Lacrimispora indolis DSM 755: one gene and its partner. Each later gene encodes a partner of the first gene's protein in a complex. Links are inferred from orthologs where the notes say so. Each region holds a gene or a part of one and is shown on either strand. Other genes may lie near its edges.

Evidence for each region.
Region 2: the proteins of pcrA (region 1) and uvrB are in contact, whole or in part, in a crystal structure (PDB 7EGT), measured with the Thermus thermophilus proteins. The link is inferred for Lacrimispora indolis DSM 755 from one-to-one orthologs. Residues at the interface, in WP_096412145.1 of Thermus thermophilus: His654, Arg656, Phe657, Gln666, Asp668, Glu669, Lys680, Arg681, Leu682, Ser683, Lys685, Tyr686, Ala687; in WP_096411307.1 of Thermus thermophilus: Glu23, Leu25, Arg26, Asp27, Gly28, Glu29, Arg30, Phe31, Arg55, Glu326, Asp327, Phe328, Glu379, Ser382, Gln383, His398, Gly400, Arg401.

What each region holds. Positions count from the first base shown.
Region 1 is NZ_AZUI01000001.1:5,522,849-5,534,442, reverse strand. The notes cover bases 3,850-6,851. They hold pcrA (DNA helicase PcrA), read left to right. Parts: upstream 3,850-4,210; coding sequence 4,211-6,493; downstream 6,494-6,851. Other genes in these bases: K401_RS0126875 (hypothetical protein), read left to right, coding at 6,691-6,851; K401_RS0126890 (patatin-like phospholipase family protein), read left to right, coding at 3,850-3,929. In the rest of the region: K401_RS0126900 (ABC transporter ATP-binding protein), read left to right, coding at 1-1,257; K401_RS0126895 (ABC transporter ATP-binding protein), read left to right, coding at 1,233-3,008; more of K401_RS0126890, read left to right, coding at 3,069-3,849; more of K401_RS0126875, read left to right, coding at 6,852-6,984; 23S rRNA (uracil(1939)-C(5))-methyltransferase RlmD, read left to right, coding at 7,179-8,531; K401_RS0126865 (recombinase family protein), read left to right, coding at 8,641-9,906; K401_RS31585 (hypothetical protein), read left to right, coding at 10,101-10,349; K401_RS0126855 (hypothetical protein), read left to right, coding at 10,784-11,594. UniProt on the Escherichia coli protein: A helicase with DNA-dependent ATPase activity. Unwinds DNA duplexes with 3'-5' polarity. Translocates on single-stranded DNA with 3'-5' polarity. Initiates unwinding more efficiently from a nicked substrate than double-stranded DNA.
Region 2 is NZ_AZUI01000001.1:766,781-778,359, reverse strand. Bases 1-2,987 are described here. They hold uvrB (excinuclease ABC subunit UvrB), read left to right. Parts: upstream 1-494; coding sequence 495-2,480; downstream 2,481-2,987. Other genes in these bases: feoB (ferrous iron transport protein B), read left to right, coding at 2,859-2,987; K401_RS0103645 (FeoA family protein), read left to right, coding at 2,627-2,866; K401_RS0103655 (threonine aldolase family protein), read right to left, coding at 1-134. Also shown: more of feoB, read left to right, coding at 2,988-4,856; K401_RS0103635 (threonine/serine exporter family protein), read left to right, coding at 4,978-5,754; K401_RS0103630 (threonine/serine exporter family protein), read left to right, coding at 5,751-6,170; K401_RS0103625 (DUF5688 family protein), read right to left, coding at 6,133-7,098; K401_RS0103615 (LysM peptidoglycan-binding domain-containing protein), read left to right, coding at 7,538-8,821; K401_RS0103610 (phosphotransferase enzyme family protein), read left to right, coding at 9,597-10,556; K401_RS32720 (hypothetical protein), read left to right, coding at 10,779-10,937; K401_RS0103595 (hypothetical protein), read left to right, coding at 11,402-11,579. UniProt on the Escherichia coli protein: The UvrABC repair system catalyzes the recognition and processing of DNA lesions. A damage recognition complex composed of 2 UvrA and 2 UvrB subunits scans DNA for abnormalities.

The DNA of each region.
Region 1 (11,594 bases):
CTCCCTCTCATTGCCTGGTATGCGGTCAAAATGGAAAATGGATTGGGAGAGGTTTACGATAAGATCAGCGAGCAGACTGCTGAACTGAATACGGTGGCCCAGGAGAATCTGGCAGGTGTCCGGACTGTTAAGGCCTTTGCCAGGGAAGATTACGAGATCGATAAATTCAGAAAGCACAACAAACAGTATTATGACTTAAATATGAAACAGGCCAGACTGATCGTCCGTTACCAGCCTAACATCTCCTTTTTATCAAAGGTGCTTTTAATGGCGGTCATTGTTGTGGGCGGCATTTTAGTCATTAACGATAAGATGACCATTGGAGATCTGGGGGCATTTTCCGAGTATGCCAACAACATTATCTGGCCCATGGAAATGGTGGGCTGGCTCAGCAATGATATTGCAGCAGCCGTGGCCTCCAATAAGAAGATCAAAAAGATCATGGAAGAGCAGCCGGTCATCTGCAATCCGGAAAGTCCGGTTCTGCCGGAAAAGATCCAGGGAGAGCTTGCGTTCAACCATGTGGACTTTGAACTGGATGGAAAAAGCATTTTAAAAGATATTGATTTTACTTTAACAAATGGGAAGACACTTGGTATCATGGGTGTGACCGGTTCCGGTAAAAGCTCCATTGTCAATCTGATCGAGCGTTTCTATGACGTAACAAAGGGAGAAATTCTTTTGGATGGAATCAATGTAAAGGATCTGCCTCTATCCCTTCTCAGAGGTCAGGTATCGGTGGTCATGCAGGATGTATTCCTGTTTTCAGACAGCATAACGGAAAACATTAAGACAGGAAATAAAGATGCGACGGAATGGGAAAGCGTACAGCAGGCCTCCATTACGGCAGGCGCCCATGGCTTTATCCAGAAGCTTACAGAGCAGTATGATACGGTAATCGGGGAGCGGGGAGTCGGACTTTCCGGAGGACAGAAGCAGAGGATCAGCATTGCCAGAGCCATTGCAAAACAAACGCCTCTTCTGATCCTGGATGACTCTACCTCGGCTCTTGATATGGAGACGGAGAAGGAGATCGAGGCCCATCTTACAGAGTTAAAGGACAGTTCCAAAATCATTATCGCCCACCGCATTTCAGCAGTGCGCCGTGCCGATGAGATCCTGATCCTGGATGGAGGACAGATCGTGGAACGGGGAACCCATGAAGAGCTTATGGAAAAGCGGGGGCAATATTATAAAACCTATCAGGTGCAATATGGAGAGGAGGAGATAAAATGGCAGTCAATTCAAGCAGAATAGATGAAGATCAGAAGGAAATTTTCAAAAAGGATACCCTGCTCCGCCTGTACCGGTATCTTCTGGACTTTAAAAAGCAGATCGTCATCGTTCTTTTTATCATGTCAGGAACCATAGCCATCAGCATGTCGGCACCCCTTATGATGGAATATGCCATCAATACCTGCGTAGCCCAGAAGGATATGGGCGGCCTGATCCGGCTGGGAGCGGGAGCAACGGTGCTGTTCCTCTTATTCCTTGCAGGAACTAAGATGCGAATGCGCCTTATGGCCGATGTGTCCAACCGGGTGCTTTTAAATATCAGAGAAGAGCTTTATAAACACATTCAGACCCTGGGCTTTGGTTTTTTTGACAGCCGGCCTACGGGAAAGGTACTTGCAAGAATCATCGGGGATGTGAATTCCTTAAAAGATGTTCTGTCAGACAGCGTGACCCAGCTGATACCGGACTTACTTACAGTCCTCTGTGTGGCGGTCATCATGCTGATAAAGAATTACCGCCTGGCAATGGCAGCGCTGCTGACTCTTCCCATATTGGCGGTGGGCATGTTCCTGATCGAAACCACTGTTCATAAAAGGTGGCGGATTTACCGCAAGAAAACATCAAATTTAAACGCTTATGTTCATGAAGATTTATCCGGTATCAGGATCATACAGAGTTTTGCTGCGGAACCGGAGACAAAAGAGGTATTTCATGATCTGGTAAACCAGCATTACAAATCCTTCATGGACGCCGTCATCGTGGCGGATGGCTTCGGCCCTCTGGTAGAAGTTACATGGGGCCTGGGAGGCTTCCTGCTGTATTTCATCGGAATCAAGATTGTTGGAGTGGAAAAAATCGGAATCGGTACGTTTCTTGCATTCTCCACCTACATCGCCATGTTCTGGAGCCCCATCCGGAATCTGGCCAACTTTTATAATAAGCTGACTACCAACATTTCTGCTGCGGAACGTATTTTTGATATCATTGATACGGAAGCAGAGATCATTGATCAGGAAGGAGCCGTGCCCTTACCGGAGCTTAAGGGTGAGGTGGTCTTTGAGCATGTATCCTTTGCTTATGGGGATGAGCCGGACCGCCTGATCCTGGATGATGTGAATTTTTCCGTTAAGCAGGGAGAAACCATTGCCCTGGTAGGCCCTACGGGTGCGGGGAAAACCACCATCGTAAACCTGATCAGCCGTTTTTACGAAACAACAGGGGGAAAGGTTTTAATCGACGGTCATGAGATCAAAAAGGTGACTTTAAAAAGCTTAAGAAGCCAGATGGGGATCATGACCCAGGACAATTTCCTGTTTTCCGGAACTATTCGGGATAATATCAAATACGGACGTCTGGAAGCGTCTGATGAAGAGGTGACGGAGGCCGCCAAAGCAGTCAACGCCCATGAATTCATCATGAAGCTGGAAAACGGATACGATACAATGATCAGCGAAAGGGGGGCAGGACTGTCCATCGGACAGAGGCAGCTTCTGGCTTTTGCCAGGACCATGGTGTCAAAGCCTGGGATCCTGATCCTTGATGAAGCCACCTCCAGCATTGATACCCATACCGAGCTCCTGGTGCAGAAGGGAATCGATGTCCTTTTACAGGGCAGGACTTCTTTTGTCATTGCCCACCGCCTTTCTACCATCCGCAAGGCAGACCGCATTTTTGTCATTGACCAGGGCAATATCATGGAGGCAGGAAACCATGAAGAACTGATGGAAATGAGGGGTGCGTACTATAAACTATACCAGAGCCAGTTCTCCTAGTTTGGAAAAAGGATTGACCGGAGGGTCGAAATGCAATAAAATAGGAGGCGAGGTGATAAAATGACAGAAGGAGCATTGGTTTTAGAAGGGGGTTCCCTAAGAGGCGTATTTACGGCCGGAGTGTTGGATGTGTTCATGGAACAAGGGATCGAAATGTCCTATGTAAATGGGGTATCGGCCGGTTCCATGTGCGGCATGAGCTATGTGAGCAAGCAGATCGGCCGTACCATTAAAGTGGATTTGGATTATGTCAATGATAAACGGTTTTTAAGCTTTCGGAATATGGTAAAAAACCGCTCCATTTTTAATTTTGATTTCCTGTTCGGGGAATTATGCGATACCCTGGTTCCCTTTGACTATGATACTTTTTGGAAATCACAGCAGACCTTTGAGGTGGTTGCCACCCGCTGTAAGACGGGAAAACCGGAATATTTTGAAAAGAGTTCCTGTGATGATTTCGTCAGCGCGGTAAAGGCTTCCAGCAGCATTCCCATTTTATCCGGCATGGTTTCTGTAAAAGGGAAAAAGTATCTGGATGGAGGCTGTTCCATGCCCATTGCATATCAGAGGGCCATTGATCTGGGATATAAAAAGATCGTTGTAGTCCTCACCAGAGAACACGGGTTTCGGAAATCCCAGCTGGACAAATGGACAAAAAGAGGGTATGAGCGTTATTTCGCTCCTCTGCCTGAGTTTATGAAGGCTTTGAAGGAGGTTCCTGACCGGTATAACCAGATGCAGGAAGAGATCGACCGCCTGGAAGAGGAAGGAAAGATCTACGTCATCCGTCCGGATAAGCACGTGACGGTCCAAAGAACGGAAAAGGATAAGCGGAAGCTGGAGGCCCTTTACGAAGACGGGCGCCGTTTGGCGGAAGAACATATGGGGAAGCTGAAGGAGTATCTGGAGATTGCAGAGTGAGGAAATGTCATGGAGGCATAGCTTTGTGCCCGGAAGAATCGGGCCATAGGGCAGAAATGCAAAAGGCATACTTTTATGTCCTGGGAAGAAGGGCAGTAAAGAGGAAACTCCATACAGGTATATCTTTATGCCTTGGGGAAAAGGACAATAAAGAGGAAACTCTTTACAGGCATACCTTTATGTCCTGGAAATAGGGCAGTAAAGAGGTTACACCTTACAGGTATCCCTTTATGCCCTGGAAAAAAAGGCAGTAAAGAGGAAAGGAAAGTACGGTATAGTTTATGAGTATTTATGATACGTTAAATCCAATGCAAAAGGAAGCGGTACTCCATACGGAGGGACCGCTTCTTGTGCTGGCAGGAGCCGGGTCTGGCAAGACCAGGGTTCTTACACACCGCATTGCTTATTTAATAGAAGAGAAGAACATCAATCCATGGAACATCCTGGCCATCACCTTTACCAATAAGGCGGCAGGAGAGATGAGAGAGCGTGTAGACCGTCTGGTGGGCTTTGGGGCGGACAGCATCTGGGTCTCCACCTTTCATTCATCCTGTGTGCGCATTCTCAGGCGGCACATCGAAAATCTTGGCTATACGACGAATTTCACCATATATGATTCCGATGATCAGAAAACTCTGATGCGCCATGTATTAAAGGGCCTTGATATGGATCCAAAGATCTATAAAGACCGTGCCATGCTTGGACTTATTTCCACGGCAAAGAACGAGCTTGTGACGGCGGAAGAATTTGAACTGAATGCGGGCGGTGATTTCAGGCAGAAAAAAGCAGCTCAGATATACAAAGAATACCAGAACCAGCTAAAGAAGAATAATGCCCTGGACTTTGATGACCTGATCATGAAAACCGTACAGTTATTTCAGAATAACCAGGAAATCCTGGATTATTATCAGGAACGCTTTAAATACATTATGGTGGATGAGTACCAGGATACCAATACGGCCCAGTTTAAGCTCATAAGCCTGCTGGCAGGAAAATACAGAAATCTTTGCGTTGTGGGGGATGACGACCAGTCCATTTATAAATTCCGCGGCGCCAACATTGAAAATATCTTAAATTTCGAAAAGGCTTATCCGGGAGCAATCGTAATTAAGCTGGAACAGAACTACCGGTCCAGCCAGAGCATTTTAAATGCAGCCAACGAAGTGATCCGCCATAACCGGGGGAGGAAAGACAAAACACTGTGGACTGCCAATCAAGAAGGCCCTCTGGTGCAGTTTAAGCAGTTTGAAAATGCTTCCGAAGAGGCAGATACCATTGTCCGGGACATTTTAAACAGCTCCTCCGATTACCAGGACTGTGCTGTTCTTTACAGGACAAATGCCCAGTCCCGTCTGATTGAAGAAAAATGCCTTCAATACAATGTTCCATACCGCATGGTGGGAGGCGTGAATTTCTATCAGAGGAGGGAGATCAAAGATATCCTGTCCTATTTAAAGACCATTGCCAATGGAAGGGATGACTTATCCTCTTTGAGGATCATCAATGTGCCAAAGCGAGGGATCGGAGCTACCAGCCTGGGAAGAGTGCAGGCCTTTGCATCGGAACATGGATTTGCCATTTATGATGCATTTTGCCGGGCAAAGGCTGTGCCCGGACTTGGGAAAGCGGCGGAAAAGATCCTTAAATTTACGGAGCTGATCGAAGATTTCCGGGAAAGGCTTGAGGAAGAGACCTATTCCATCCATGAACTGATTGAGGACGTTCTGGATGAAACAGGCTATCAGAAGGAACTGGAAGCAGAAGGCGAGATCGAGTACCAGACCCGTCTGGAAAATATAGAAGAATTGATCAATAAAGCGGTCAGCTTTGAAGGAGAACATGAGCACCCCAATCTGAGTGAATTTCTGGAAGAGGTGGCTTTGGTGGCTGATGTGGACCGGATGGATGATTCGGAAAACAGGGTGACCCTTATGACCCTGCACAGCGCCAAGGGCCTTGAGTTCCCAAGGGTGTATTTAAGCGGAATGGAAGACGGCTTGTTCCCAAGTATGATGTCCATTTCTTCTGATGATAAGGAGGATGTGGAAGAGGAGCGCCGGCTCTGTTATGTGGGTATTACCAGAGCCCAGAACTTCCTGATGATGACGGCGGCAAGGCAGCGTATGGTCAATGGAGAAACCAGATATTCCAAGATCAGCCGTTTCATTGATGAGATCCCTGATGATCTTTTGGATTCTAATAAACTGGAGTCAAGGCTGTCTTCTTCCAGGACCGCTGATTATGATGACAGCGGACTGCCATGGGGAAAAGCAAGGTCAACCGGCAGAACGGCAGGTGTCAGCAGCTTTGGACCGGGGAACAACGCATATGCATCAAAAACTGCAGCGCCAGCGTCAACACCTGGCTTTGGCAAAGCCTTTACCGTTGAAAAAGCGTCTTCTTTAAATTATAAAGAGGGGGACCGGGTCAGCCATGTAAAGTTCGGGGAAGGCCAGGTACTGGAGATCAAGGATGGCGGAAGAGATTTTGAAGTCACCGTCCGGTTTGACCAGGCCGGCGTCAAGAAAATGTTTGCTTCCTTTGCAAAGCTGAAATTAGTGTGAGTTTAATTTGAAAATACATAATTTATTAAAAAAAAGCAAAAATGATAGTAAAAGAATCAATATAATGGTATAATAACTGCGACAGGCAGAGAGACTAAAACTTAGCCGGAAGATATGAAAAAATGCTTTGCAGGCATACCTTTATGCCTGAAGGGCTGGCAGAAAAAAAGCAGGGCTCTCAGAAAGGACGTGGAGACATGAACAGATTTGATGCAATGAGTAAAGAAGCCATGAGCAGGCTGGAAGATTTTATGAACTCAAGCAAGATGAATGAATTGCTTCATAAAAGGGAACAGGAAGAGAAGAAGAAAAACTGTATCCTCTGGATACTGGCTATCATAGGTGCAGTGGCTGCGGTAGCAGGGATTGCTTATACCGTATACCGTTTCTTCACACCGGACTATTTAGAAGATTTCGAAGACGATTTTGATGATGATTTCGACGATGATTTCTTTGAAGATGATAAACCGGGCGAAGGTTCTGAAGAGTAGGATCGGCATTATAAAAGGGAGAGCGTGCCTCAGACAGTGAGACACGCTTTTTTGCTCGGTTGGGAGACATGAAATACTTATGGCAGGTTATGGGGGGGGGTTGCCCCCTGCGGCAGCCGTTGGATACAGGAATGTTGGCATTCCTGTGTCTGGCCATTGTTTGCAGAAATAAAGTTAGAAGAGGAGCACGTAAAGTGAAAAAGGGTGAGATATACGAAGGGACCATCGGAAGATTTGACTTTCCGGACAAAGGGATCATGGAGCTTCCGGAAGGGAAAATTACGGTAAAGCATTCACTTCCCGGCCAAAAGGTGCGGGTTATGATAAATAAAAAAAGAGGAGGGCGCTGTGAGGGGCGGATTCTTGAGGTATTGGAGCATTCAAGCCTGGAATCGGCAGCAGATCCCTGCCCTCATTTTGGAAGCTGCGGGGGCTGTGTTTATCAGACCATTCCGTATGAGGAACAGCTTAAGATCAAGGAGCAGCAGGTAAAGGCCCTTATAGACGGTGTCTGTGAGAATTATGAATTTGAAGGGATACGTCCAAGCCCTGTGGAAGCTGAATATAGGAACAAGATGGAATTCTCTTTTGGTGATGAATATAAGGATGGCCCCCTGGCCCTGGGAATGCATAAGAGGGGGAGCTTTTATGATGTGGTGACCACTACGGAATGCAGGATTGTTAATCCGGATTTCTGCAGTATCTTAAAGGTGGCAAAGGAATATTTTGAAAACCTGGGGATCGGGTTTTATAAGAAGATGCAGCACACGGGTTATCTGCGCCATCTTTTGGTGCGCAGGGCCGTGAAAACCGGTGAAATTTTGGTGGCATTGGTTACCACGACCCAGGAAGAGGTGGATTTAAAGCCTTTTACGGAAATGCTGCTGGATCTTCCGTTAAATGGAAAAATCGTTGGGATTCTTCATATTTTAAATGACAGCCTGGCGGATGTGGTTAAGAGTGACAGGACCGATATCTTATATGGACAGGATTATTTTTATGAGGAGCTTTTAGGGCTGAAATTCAAAATTTCTCCGTTTTCCTTTTTTCAGACCAATTCCCTTGGGGCAGAAGTCCTGTATGAGACAGTGAGAGGGTATGTGGGAGATACGAAAGATAAGGTGGTATTTGATTTATACAGCGGAACCGGTACGATTGCCCAGATCATTGCTCCTGTTGCTAAAAAAGTGGTGGGCGTAGAGATTGTGAAAGAGGCTGTGGAAGCAGCAAGAGAGAATACGAAGCTGAATGGACTTGAAAATTGTGAATTTATTGACGGGGATGTTCTTAAGGTTATTGATGAATTAAAGGATAAGCCGGATTTGATTATTTTGGATCCTCCGAGGGATGGGATTCATCCAAAGGCGTTGGGGAAGATCATTGATTTTGGTGTGGACAGGCTGGTGTATGTTTCTTGTAAGCCGACAAGTTTGGTAAGGGATTTGGTAGTTCTTCAGGAGAGAGGGTATCGGGTGGAGAAGGTTTGTTGTGTGGATATGTTTCCTTCTACGGCTAATACAGAAGTTGTAGTCCTGTTGCAACGTTAAAAATATTGATGATTGGAAATGAGCAGTACCCCTTGAGCGTGAGAGCGATTTTGCTTTTGCGCTCTTTTTCTTAGAGTAACTAAAAAAATTTAATAAGGAGAATACTTTTATGAAAAAGATTACGTTTATCCCGGCTATAAACTCTTTGAAAAATACCGGAAAATTAAAGGTTGCGGCATATTGCAGAGTCAGTACCGAGCGCGAAACCCAGAAAAGTAGCATTGATCTACAGATCAATTATTATACTGACCTGATTCAGGCAAATCCTGAATGGGATTTTGCGGGCGTATTTTATGATTATGAAAGCGGGCTTAGAAAAGAGAAACGGAATGGTTTGGATGCGATTCTTAAGAAGGCATACCGTGGTGAAATTGACTATATCATTACCAAGTCTATCAGCAGATTGTCCAGAAATATATTAGATATGCTAACTATTAGCCGGAGTTTAAAAGCAAAAGGTATAAATATCTATTTTGAAAAGGAAAATTTAAATTCACTTGAATCAGAAAAAGAAATAGATATTACAGTCAATGGGATTTTAGCACAGGAGGAGAGCAGGAATTTAAGCGAAAATGTTCAATGGGGATACAAACGTAAATTTGAAAGAGGGGATGATTTTGTCGGCAAGATACCCATGGGATACAAGCGTGACAATGATGAATGGATAGTTGTGCCGGAAGAAGCTGATATCATAAGGAGAATTTACCAGTTGTATTTGGAAGGCAGCACACTGCAACAGATAAAAGAGTATCTGGAAGATCATCAGATTAAAACCGCTACAGGGAAAGACGCATGGGCAACAGCAGTTATTCAAAAGATACTGAAGAATGAGAAATATAAGGGCGATTCCTTACTTCAAAAGACCTATACAGAAGATTTTATAACAAGCAGAAAAAGCAAGAATGTTGGGCAAAGAGAACGTTACTATATAACGAATAGTCATCCGGCTATTATTACTGCCGAAGTATTTGATAAGGTTCAGGAAGAAATGTCTAGACGCGCAAGGCTAGTTCGTAAAGACGATGGCACAGTGGAATCTAGCACTAGCAAATATAGTGGCAAATATCTTTTGGGAAATCTTCTTGTGTGTGGAGACTGTGGTGCTTCATATCGGAGAAGAAAAGAAAGGGGAAAGGTGGTTTGGAGATGTGCAACGAGAATCGAAAAGGGCAAAGATATCTGTCCCCATTCCCCCACTCTAGATGAAAGATGGGTTAAAAATGTCTTAGTCGAAAAGATTTGTGAGAACGGAGTATATAACGAAGAAGTCGTCAAAAATGAAGTTGATTGTATTTTCGTGTTTAGTAGAGATTTGCAAATCCACGGCAAAGATGAAAGCATATTTAGCGTTAAGCTCTTACAGAGCAAAATGTGATTTTCTTTTCTTCGTTGACGCCTTGCATCAAATTCAAATTTGCGATGAAAAATAATAAGCAGACTTGGATAAAATGTTTTCTACTGAAAAATGGTTAATATTAAAATCTTCTGAATGTTACTGTCAGAAGTTCCCTTGACGCTATATTGGAACACCGATATAATGGCTATGGGTGATGAAAATGACAATAAAATATGGACGCTGGAAAGACAAACAGAAAAACTTATTTGGAAACTGGATTGCCAGAGAGCATTCAAAAGGCAATAAAGGAATACGTACAAGGCGAAAAGGGACAGGTGCTCTATCTCGATTGCTTGTGGGGAGAATTATATGGAGCTATTAATTCTAACCTTTGGGCTGGCTTGATGACAGAGGAACAGGCAGACTATCTGCATGTAAAATATCTTGGTACAGAGGGAAAGGAGAACAACTTTCCTAATTGATTTTACATCGTATGAGATAAATAAATTCAGCATCTACGACGAGGCAAACGGGAATAAAACTAATATTCTTTATAATGGAAATAATGATATGTTTAAATTTCCACCTGCTACAAGCCATAATAAAACCATGATTTATACCAATGGGTGTATCAGTGAATAGCCTGTTGGAGTGAAAAGATTGATAAATCAAAGGCATTCAAGATTGTAAAAGAGGAAAGAATGTGAGTTTTTTGCCTTGATAAGTACTGGAGAAAGATTGTTTTCTCCGTGAGGTAAATCTATATGTTTAAAATTGAATTTAAGATTACGGCTATAATGCGTAATTATTAAGTTGCTTTTAAAGAGTGTAAATATGGATAGAGTAATTAAAAGTGGACTATTTAGTTTCTATTTGAGGTCATTAAGATGAAGAGTACGAAAGGAGTGCGTGAAAAGTGAGACAATCAGTTATCCTGCCAAGTACACATGATCATATTTTTCTTTATGAAGCACAAGACTCGGGTTTAGTAAAGAGAATTCCTTCGTATGCGGATGAATTATATGATTCCAATGAGTTAAAAATGGCAGAGGAAGACTATAAAAATCATTTGAGAAGTATACCTGGTTTAAAACAAGAACTGTTTCAATCAATTTTACTTTTTGATGAAATAATTTTGGATAAAGCGGATATGAATTATAATTACAAAGATTTAGAAGAAACAGGACTTTTTAGAGTCATTGATTTCGAGAAATCTTATTACTATAATCCCATGCAAGAGGAAGGTCATATTGAATATGCTGGTTATTTAGAACCTGCCATCATTCCTGTTCTTTTAAAAAGATTAAATCGATATTTTCCTTTGATTCCTAAGGGAATTAATTTCACAAAGTTTGTTACTGCGTTTTACGAAATGGTTTTGATGAAGAAAAAATTAACAAAGGAATACCATAATTTAATAGAGATAAACAAAAAAGAGTTTGATAAGAAATACAAATTTGATAAATGGTATGGAAGACTAAAATCATTTCAAGCTCCCTCAATTATGTTGGAAGGTAGATACTATTATGATATACAAAGTCATGTAATAACTCTTTATGATTCTTTGTGCTGGCAATTAATGATAAGTTCTGATTATGAATCTGCAATTATGAATAGTGAGTTTGAACTGGTAAAAATAGGCTGTGAGTCATTTACTGGTAATATTGATTTATCTTTACAAGCATATAGAATATTACAAGTTGAATGTTCAAAATTAATTGGTACTT
Region 2 (11,579 bases), 4.8 Mb from region 1 along the record:
CTAATGAGGGCGCGGGCATTGCTGCAGTGGTCATCCAGTCCGTATCCGGCATTCTGAATTAAGTTGGCATTGATCATGGCCTCCAAAATTTTTGGATGTGCACCTTCGCTGTAGTCGTTAATAAAACTGTACATAAAAATCCTCCTGCTGTTTCATAGTATGATATATCAAAAGTGTTCCTTACTTTCGATAGTATAACTTATCCGAACTTGCGACGCAAGTTCGGATAAAAGGGGCGTTCTTTGCCCCGTCCATCCGATTATCGAAAGTGTTCCTTACTTTCGATAATATAAGATGTATGATATACTAAAAGCAAGAGAATTTCAATACCAAAAGAACAGATGTTCCCTGTTTTGCTATACTTTTTTATTGCCGTATGCTATAATTGGCAGTGACGTATATTGTAATTCCTGCAAAAAGCTATATACCGGGCGGATATGGTTGCATGTTCATTTGGCGGCTGCCTGCGGGAAATGATTTGGAGGTAAATGATCATGGACTTTGTATTGCATTCAGAATATGCCCCTACCGGTGACCAGCCCCAGGCCATTGAACAGCTTGTAAAGGGATTCCAGGAGGGAAACCAGTTTCAGACTCTGCTTGGGGTCACAGGCTCTGGAAAGACCTTTACCATGGCAAATGTGATCCAGAAGCTGCAGAGGCCCACTCTTATCATCGCTCATAATAAGACGCTTGCAGCCCAGCTTTACAGTGAGTTCAAGGAGTTTTTCCCGGAAAATGCGGTGGAGTATTTTGTTTCCTATTATGATTATTACCAGCCGGAGGCATATGTGCCTTCCACTGATACCTATATAGAAAAGGATTCAGCCATTAATGATGAGATCGACAAGCTGCGGCACTCGGCTACGGCTGCTCTCTCGGAGCGGAAGGATGTTATCATCGTGGCATCGGTTTCCTGTATATACGGCCTGGGAAGTCCCATTGATTATCAGGAAATGGTTATTTCATTAAGACCAGGCATGATAAAGGACAGGGATGAGGTGGTCCATAAGCTGATTGACATCCAATATGACCGGAATGACATGGATTTCAGGCGTGGGACCTTCCGGGTAAGAGGAGATGTGGTGGAGATATTTCCTGCCTATTCCGGAAGCGAGGCTTACCGGATCGAGTTTTTCGGAGACGAAGTGGAGCGCATCACGGAGATCGATACCCTGACAGGGGAGATTCGGGCGGAATTGGGACATGTGGCCATATTCCCTGCTTCCCATTATGTGGTGTCCAGGGAGAAGATGGAGCTGGCTGCACAGACCATCCTGGAGGAATTAAAGGAGCAGGTGGCGTATTTTAAAAGCGAGGACAAGCTGTTAGAGGCTCAGCGGATTTCCGAGCGGACGAACTTTGATGTGGAGATGATGAAAGAAACCGGCTTTTGTTCCGGAATCGAGAATTATTCCAGGCATTTGACCGGAGGACAGCCCGGAGAGCCGCCCTATACCCTGATTGATTATTTTCCCGATGACTTTCTGATCATCGTGGATGAGTCCCATATCACCCTTCCTCAGGTACGGGGCATGTTTGCAGGGGACCGCTCCAGAAAGACCACCCTTGTGAATTTTGGTTTCCGTCTTCCCTCTGCCCTTGATAACCGGCCTTTGAATTTTGAGGAATTTGAGTCAAAGATCAATCAGATGATGTTTGTTTCTGCCACTCCTTCTGTCTATGAGGCGAATCATGAGCTGTTAAGGGTGGAGCAGATCATCCGGCCTACCGGGCTTCTGGATCCTGAAATCGATGTAAGGCCGGTGGAAGGACAGATCGACGACCTGGTTTCTGAGGTAAATAAGGAAGTTGCCAAGAAAAACAAGATTCTGATCACTACCCTGACCAAACGGATGGCAGAGGATCTGACCGATTACATGAGAGAAGTGGGGATCCGGGTAAAATACCTCCATTCCGATATTGATACTCTGGAGCGTTCCGAAATCATCCGGGACATGCGTCTGGATGTGTTTGATGTGCTGGTGGGAATCAATCTGCTGAGGGAGGGTCTTGATATTCCGGAGATCACTCTGGTGGCTATTCTGGATGCGGATAAAGAAGGGTTTCTCCGATCAGAGACTTCTTTGATCCAGACCATAGGAAGGGCGGCAAGAAATTCCGATGGCCATGTGATCATGTATGCAGATACGGTGACAGATTCCATGCGTGTGGCTATTGAGGAGACCAACCGTAGGAGAGCCATTCAGCAGCTTTATAATGAAGAGCATGGGATCACCCCAACCACCATCAAAAAATCGGTCCGTGACCTTATTGCCATCTCAAAGGCAGCCATTGAAGAGGAGAAGGGCTTTAAGAAGGATCCGGAATCCATGGATGCAAAGGAACTGGAAAAGCTTGCAAAGGAGCTTACAAAGAAGATGCACCAGGCTGCAGCGGAGCTGAATTTCGAGGAGGCAGCAAAGCTGCGTGACCGGATGGTTCAGATTAAGAAAATGCTTCAGGATATGGACGATTGAGGGCTGGCTTGACCGCCCGACAAAAATGTTGCCTGGCGGGGGAGATGGTATTGACAGTGATTCTCAATAAGAGTAAAATCTCAATGGACGCATTTAAGGCAAGAGCCTTGGAGCGCCGCCGGTAGGATTGGCTGCGTCCGGAGGAGATTATTATGAAGCTGTATGAAGGAGAAATCGGAAAAACCTACATTGTTTACAGTGTGATGGTAAAGGATGCCATCACCAGGCGTTTGGAGGCTCTGGGGGTCAATGAGCTGACGCCTGTTACCCTGATGAATAAGAAGGGGAGCGGTACTGTGATCATTAAGGTCAGAGGTACCCGCCTTGCCCTTGGAAGAAGGATATCGGAGGGAATCGAAATCAGGGAGGCTGTGGAACATGCGTGAGGAAAACAGGATGATTCATGTCGGGTTTGTGGGAAACCCCAACTGCGGAAAAACGACCTTATTCAATGCTTTTACAGGGGCAAAGCTTAAGGTGGCTAACTGGCCGGGCGTTACCGTGGAGAGAGTGGAAGGAGAGACCAGCTACAAGGGCCGTCCTATCCGGATGGTTGATACGCCTGGGATTTATAGCCTGACATGCTATACTCTGGAAGAAAAGGTAACAAGGAAATGCCTGGAAAATGGGGAAGTGGATGTGATCATCAACGTGGTGGACGCCTCATCCCTGGAACGGAATCTGTATTTGACCCTTCAGCTTCTGGAACTAAAAAAGCCGGTCATTCTGGCCCTTAACATGATGGACATTGTTGAAGACAGGGGAATGGAAATTGATTTACACCGTCTTCCTGAGATGCTTGGATCTATCCCGGTGGTTCCTGTTTCAGCAAGAAAACGGACCGGACTTGATGTGCTGCTTCATGCGGTGGTTCACCATTATGAAGAAGGGCCTCAAGGCGTGGTGGTGAATTATACGCCTAAAATTGAAAATAGGATTTCCAAGATTGAAACCGTACTAAAAGCCCATTACGGGAACATGGATAATCTAAGGTGGCATGCCATCAAATTTCTGGAGTATGATGAGGAGGTCTGGAATGACCATCCCTTGGATTTAAGCAATATTGTTGACCATAATTATGAGAAGGAGATCATAAACCAGAAATACGACTATATAGAAGGAATCATCAAGGAATGTCTGGTGAACAAGGAAGAGAAAGCCGCGTTTACGGATAAAATTGATGAATATCTGACCCATCCCTTTTTGGGCGTGCCTTTTTTCTTGGGCATTATGGCCCTGGTATTCTTTCTGACTTTTACTGTCGGTGACTTTTTAAAGGGGTATTTTGAAACTGCGCTGGGCTTATTTTCCACCAGCATGCAGCAGTTTATGGAAAGCATCCATGCAGCTGACTGGATCACTTCCCTTGTGGTGGACGGAATCGTGGCCGGAGTAGGAGGAATTCTCACGTTTCTGCCTAATATCTTTATCCTGTTCCTTGCGCTGGCTTTTCTGGAAGACAGCGGATATATGGCCAGGGTCGCTTATGTCATGAATGAGATCATGGGTCGCGTGGGACTTTCCGGGAAAGCCTTTCTTCCCATGCTTCTTGGGTTTGGCTGTACAGTTCCTGCTGTTATGGCCGCCAGATCCCTTCCCAGTGAAAAGGACAGGAAAAGAACTATTTTAATTACCCCCTTTATGTCCTGCTCTGCCAGACTCCCCATTTACGTACTGTTTTCCCAGATGTTTTTCCCGGAACATGCCTTGATCGTGGCATATTCCCTGTATCTCATCGGATTGATGGTAGCAATTGCCATCGCTTATGTGACCCACTGGAGCCATAAGGCGGAGGAAGAGGATACGCTTCTCATAGAGCTTCCCGAATATAAGACGCCAAACGGGAGGACGGTAGGTATTTATGTATGGGACAAAGTAAAGGATTATTTAGGAAAGGCGGGAACCACCATTTTCCTTGCCACCATTGTGCTTTGGTTTGTCTTAAACAGCGGGTCGTCAGGATTTGTCACTGATGTTTCACAAAGCTTTGCAGCTGCCATCGGCAGGGTTCTGATTCCCGTGCTGCGCCCTGCGGGCCTTGGAGACTGGAGGATCGCTGTGGCTTTGATTTCCGGGCTTTCTGCAAAGGAAGTGGTGGTTTCCAGCTTTTCAGTCCTGTTTGGAATCAACAATATAAATTCTGCGGCAGGAATGGGAGAGCTGTCCGGCATTCTTGGAGGCATTGGTTTTGGCGGTGTGAATGCTTATGCCCTGATGATTTTCTGTCTCCTGTATTCTCCGTGTATTGCGGCTGTGGCAACGATTAAAAAGGAAACCGGTTCCATAAGATGGACTCTTGGCATGGTACTTTTCCAGCTGGCAGTGGCCTGGGCAGCTTCTGTACTTGTATTTCAGCTTGGTAGTCTGATTTTTTAAACTTCATATTATGGGAAGTAAAAAGCACTTTCCATAATCGGATGAACGGGCTGAAAACAGCCCTTTTATCCTCACTTGCCTTGCAAGTTCGGATAAGTTATAATAATAGAGGAATAAGCCTATGAATGATAAGCTGCTTGTGGAGACTGCAGTTCTGGCAGGAGAGATCATGCTGGTGAGCGGTGCGGAGATTTACCGGGTGGAGAATACCATTGACCACATTTTACGAAAAGCGGGCAGAGAAACTGCGGAAGCCATTGTTTTTTCCACGGGGATCTTTGCATCCCTTAATGATCCCTCCATTGAGGCCATAACCGTAGCCAGAAGGGTTACGGGAAGATCCACCAACTTAAACAGGGTGTATCTGGTCAATGATGTTTCCAGAAGCCTGTGTGAAGACCGCATGACGGTGGAGGAGGCTTATGGAAGACTGAAAGAAATACGGAATGCAATTCAGTACGGCAGAAGATTAAAGGATATTGGAATCATGGGAGTGGCAGTATTTTTTACCCTGCTTTTAGGCGGGAGAGCAAAAGACTGTCTGGCTGCTGCTGTGACCGGAATTGCCCTGGCAGCGGCGATGGAGGTATCCGTAAGGACCAGACTCAATGATTTCTGCGCCAATGGAGTCTGCGCATTTATAATTGCCGTTTCCACCCTTTTTATGGAACGGTGGCTTATGCCCGGAATCAAAAGTGACATTATCATGATCGGTGCAATCATGCCTCTCCTTCCCGGTGTTATATTTACAACGGCGATCCGGGATACCTTAAACGGGGATTATGCCTCAGGAACAGCCAGGATCATGGAAGCCGTAGTGATCGCTCTTGCGGTAGCCGCAGGCGTGGGAGCGGGGATGGGATTATTTCAGTGGCTGACAGGAGGTGGGCTTTCTTGATAGTACAGACAATTGGGGCCTTCCTGGCTGTGATCAGTTTTTCTCTGATCCTGGAGCTTCCAAGGAAGCATGTGGCTTTGGCGGGAGGAATCGGCGCGGCCGGCTGGCTTGTCTATCTGTTGGTGGAAGCCGCAGCTGGATCTGTCATAGCCGCGGCTTTTTTATCCAGTATGCTGGTGGCCTTATCCAGCCACATTTTTGCACGGATTTTTAAGGCGCCGGTTACGGTGTTTCTGGTGGCGGGCATCCTGCCGTCGGTTCCGGGAACGTCCATTTACCGGAGCGTGTTTTATGTGATCAGCAATAACCCGGAGCTTTCCAGCCACTATCTGGTGGAGACGCTTCAGGTTTCGGGTGCCATAGCAATGGCTATTTTTATCATGGATTCTTTGTTCCGATTGGGGCAGAAGAGGTGAAGGCAATGGTCAGCTTATCGCTGCTTTTGGAATAGAAATAGATGTGATTGGACAGGCGGTCTTCTTCCGGGACTTCTTCCTGATTAATGGAGAGAACGGTTTCCGCCAATTCATCGATGGAGATATCTTTGTTGTATGGAATGATGAGGACTTCGTGAATGCTGGAGGGCAGTATGATCAAATCGCTGCCGCTGCATGAGGCGAAGTCTTTTAATATGCCCTCATAAAGAAGGCATCCGGCTCCGTTGATACCGGAAGAATTGGACAGCACGTACATAGGAGGAGACAAAGGAGCGGTATCAAAAAATTCTTCCAGGTCTTCTTCGTTTATATCGTTTTCAGACGATCTTGTTGCAATGTCTTTTATGGCTTCGGGAAGAGAGCGGATTCGGGCAGGGAACAGACGGGGAGTGTTGGATTTGGCAGCTGAGTATATTTCTTCTGCAGAACGGTTCCACGCTTTTTGATGACGGTTGCAGATAAGAGCGGTAAGGAGACTGTCTTCATCGTTTTGAAATGACAGGTAGAATATGATGGAAAGATCCAGCTCCGGATAGGAGATATGAGGTACTTCCTTTAGAAGCTCCCGGTTGGCCGGTTCGTTGATAAGGCGGAAGATGATTTTCTCCATGATCTGATCTGACGATAGGAATTCTTCAATGGGAAGGTCACCCGGCAGTGGACTGCTTTGGTAAAGGGACATGATGTCATCAAGGATGGCATGAAAAGGCCTGCCGTTTTGGTAGGATTCATAGAAATGATTTAAATAGATAGTGGGGGCGGCCCGTTCCTCCGCTTTCCCGATACAGAGCCCATGGAGGATCAGTCCGTTGTTCTTGGTAATGGGCTGAAGCACAAGGGTGAATTCAGGTCCAAGCCGTTCTTTCAGAGAATGTTTGACAGTTTCCAGAAATGTTTCGTATACCATATGTATACCTCCTTAGATTTGTTTATGTAAACTGCTTGATGCAGAATTACAACAAGAATAGAATTGGTGGTGGAATGGATGATTGAGTGTTGAAATATGAGAATTGCCGGATTTTAGGCTCTTTCATTATAATGGAGATGGTAATAAAAAACAATATTATTTTGGGAAGTTTTTCAGAAGCAGAGAATCAGGGATATTTCGTTTATCTTTACCGCATATTTTTTGTGTCAAACCGGGATAAACAATGATAGAGAAGCGTTTAAAGTACGAAAGCGTTTCAGGCCATGTGTGGGTATATTAAAAAAGGCTTGCAGAACAAGGGCTGCCTAATCCAGCCGTTGCGTAAGAGTATAATAATACAAAGAATTATTTATAACATAATGTTATGAACAGGTAAGATTAGCATATAATTAATTAATAAGATCATTAGAGGGAAGTTATGGTCATACATGTTGTTCAACCCGGTGAAACAATATTTTCAATAGCGGAGTATTATAAAATCCCTGTTAACAGATTAATATTGGAAAACGGAATTATAAACCCTGACAATTTAGCTGTTGGCCAAACTATTGTGATTGTTCAGCCGGAAACACTCTACACCGTCCAGACTGGCGATACTTTGGAGAGTATTGCAGAGCAGCACGGTGTTTCACCAATGGAATTATTAAGAAATAATCCATATCTTTCCGATAGAGAATTACTGTACATTGGTGAAACCATAGTCATAAGTTATCAAACAAATAAAACAAGAACAATTGCAACCAGCGGTTATATCTTTTCTTATATAGATGAATCTGTTTTAAAAAAAACACTTCCTTTTTTAACATATCTGACCATATTCAATTATAGGGCTACAACTGAAGGAGAAATTGTCATCCTTGATGATGATACGGAACTTATTCAGCTGGCTAAAACTTATGGTGTGGCACCCATGATGTTTGTTTCCGCTATTTCCGAAGAGGGAATCGTCAGCCGTGAAGTGACCTATCATATTTTAAATGACCCTTCCTTGCAGGATCGCCTGATTAATAATGCTCTTCAAATACTGAAAACGAAAGGTTTTTATGGTATCAACGTATATATCGAAAACATGACCAATGACAACATAGATGGCTTTGCAGAATATTTGAAAAAAGCCTCTGAGATATTTCGCTCAGAAGGTTACAGAATAGTGATTACCATAACACCGGTTACGAATATTGATACCCCGAACATTAGCTTTGAAAGGATAGACTATTCAAAATTATCTGGATTTGTAGATGGAATCATATTCTCTTCTTATGATTGGGCAAGATCATACAGTTATCCAAGCTCAATTTTTCCGGTTAATATCTTAAGAGAATGGTTAGATTATGCGGTCAGTATTATTCCTGCTGAAAAAATATTTCTGGGAGTCACCACTCTGGGGTATGATTGGACACTTCCCTATGTTCCCGGCGCCACAGAAGCTGTTGCAATAAACTTTAACAGTGCGGTCCAGATTGCTGCAGTAAACGATATACCAATACAATTTAATGAAGCTGCACAGTCACCCTACTTCTATTATGTGGATAGTGATGAGGTTATGCATGTAGTATGGTTTAAAGATGCCAGAAGTTTTGATGCAAGAGCTGGGCTGGTAGAAGAATATGGCCTCCAGGGCTTATCTCTTTGGACCGTTATGAGATTTGATACCCAAATGTGGCTTATTATTAATGCTCAATATTACATAGAAAAGATCTAAATACACTTTTCATTAACATTTTAGGAACCATGAATGATCAAACTGCTGCGCTGTAATGAGTATTTTATAATTGTATAGCAATGATAAGTTTCCGTCAGAAAGTTATCCATGACTCAGTACTTCATCTTATCTCCTTAAATAGACAAATACATTTAGTTTGATTTATATAGAGTTAAATATTATGATACTTTATGCCGCAACGTACGCTGAGCCAAAGAATATGCAGCAATCAGGTAATTGGCAATGATGTTTTTATTTACAGTCATAATAAAAAACGTATGGCTTAATTAAGGGAATTGTCCTCGTTATTATCATACACTTACATTGTACAAATTACATTTGAAATTCAAGTAAAAAATTCATTGAGTCGGCTGTTGCCGGCTCTTTTTGTATACAGAATTTAAGAATGTGGAGAACTTACAATAGAAAATTTGTATTAAGCAACGCCGACATGCGGGAAAATTTCGGATTTGGTCGAGACAATTTGAAAAAATTTTAGAAAAGGAATTTTGACAATAGTACGGGAGATAAGGATTATCTGATTTTGAAAAAAGAGCTTAACACATGGTTCAGGAAAATGCTGGAAAGGATTCAGAATGATGAGCGATATGAACAGAAAAGCCTAAAATGCGGATCAGCGGATTTGCTTGTGCAATAAAAAATAAATGAATATGAGAATAAATAATCAATATGATAAGGAATGATTAGATCTATCGGATTATGAAAATCTGGTGGCTTTTGCGTTGGTAAAATAGTATAATGAAGGCATAGCAAAATGAGTAAAAGAGTTGAATATACGGCGATCGGTAAGGTTAAGTCTGCCTTGCAGTGTGTGAAAGAAATTATTGGGAAACTGAAAAGGAATATAACTATGCCATTAGATATTAAAACATATTGGGATATTAAAGGAGAGCCAGTTGCCACTACACCAACAACCTGGGAAGTGGAGGGAAAGTATATCTTAAAGCTGGTGAAAGCAGATGACAATGTACATAGTAATATAAGGCTTTCCGCAGCATTACGTGCAGATGGGGTTCCGGTACCACATATTCTGCCGACAAAGGATGGCAGGGATTATGTGGCGACACAAGAGGGCTGTTATCTGTTGATGGAGAAGCTGGAAGGCAGTCATGTAAGAGAGGTATTTCAGCAAGACTATGCAGCCATTGCTTACCAAACCGGCATTATTATTGCAAAAATCCACTGTGCACTTATGACAATAACCCATATACAGATTGATAGGCCTCCTTTTGATGAGGAGCTGCGAGGCTGGATCAGCAATGGACTTTCTGCCGGCAATTTGCTGACACAAGAAGAGTGGTCTAAGCCAATAGAAGAACTTTGCAGAATTTACCCCCTGCTGCCAAAGCAGCAGATTCACCGGGATCTGCATTATGGCAATTTGCTGTTTGAAGGCACAACGTTGACCGGTGTACTGGATTTTGACCTGGGTAAACAGGATGCCCGCTTGTTTGACATAGCTTATTTCCTGCTGGGGCAGTTATCAGGTCAGAAAGACCTTGCGGAAATAAAGGATAAGTGGCTTACATTTGTCAGCCATTTTCTTAGCGGATATGAAAGTATTAATGTGTTAGAAGAAAATGAGAAAAAAGCATTGCCTTTCATGATGCAGTGCATTGAGCTTATGTTTATGGTCTTTTGGCAGCGGCAAGCAAATCAGGAAGCAGCTGAGGAAACGATTAATATTTTAAAATTTGTAAAACAGATGTTATAAGCAGGGCTGATGGAAAGAGATGGCAATAGTAAGCACATGTTAGGAGTTTAAGAATCCAATAAAGCAATAGCTGCAGCTGCCACCGGTTCCATCAAACCATTCGCTGCTTTTAATGAAATATGTAATACTGGTATTGCATATGGCAGGACTTACTATTGACGTGGACCGTTGGCCGGTATAGAAATAAGGCCGTATAGAAAATAACTGTTTTTAGGAGAAATAATGGAAGAGTATATGAATGAGCCAGTGAATTGTGTATTTACCGATGAGGATATTAGAAAGGAGTATGAGCGATTCAATGACATTAAGAGAGTGGCAGCAGTGTTTTGCCTGGATAATAAAACAGTGAAGCAGATATTGAAGAAAGAAGGGGTATTGTGAGTGTTGGAGACAGAATAATTTATAAATACAATGAACTGAGTAAAGATTATATGAAGACAGGAATCATTGTGGAAAGGTATGGAGATGAATATAATCTCTGTAAAGTATTATTTGATGATGGGACAAGCCATTACCATTTGATAAAGTATTTGAGCAGATTTGAATAGACGGAACTCCATAGTTACTTATCAAAAGATCAAGGGATACGCATGGATTTTACTTCCTGGGAATATAATGGCTGTTTTTATGGGAAGCTGAATTGTGAGGCAGAACAAAGTTTGTCAGCATGAGCAGAAAAAAAACCAGGTTTCCAATTGTTGAATCGGTTATGGTTTATTTTTTATGCTTCGTTCCCCTGAAAGAGCGAAGGTGAAAAGTGAAGCAAAACATAATGCTGGAGTTTTTTTGATTTTTAATGAAATTACAAGAATAAATAATATGATTTACCAGGGAGGAAGAGTATAGTGGAATTTTATTTTAAATCAAAAGGAGCAAAAACACATCTTTACCGGGAAAATGGATTTATCGATGAAGATTTGGGAGAATTGACGGAAACATTTACTGGAAAACTGATAACAAAGAATTTTTTCGGCGAAAACTTTGAGTTAGAAGATATATCCGGATTCTTTTCAAAGGGTAATA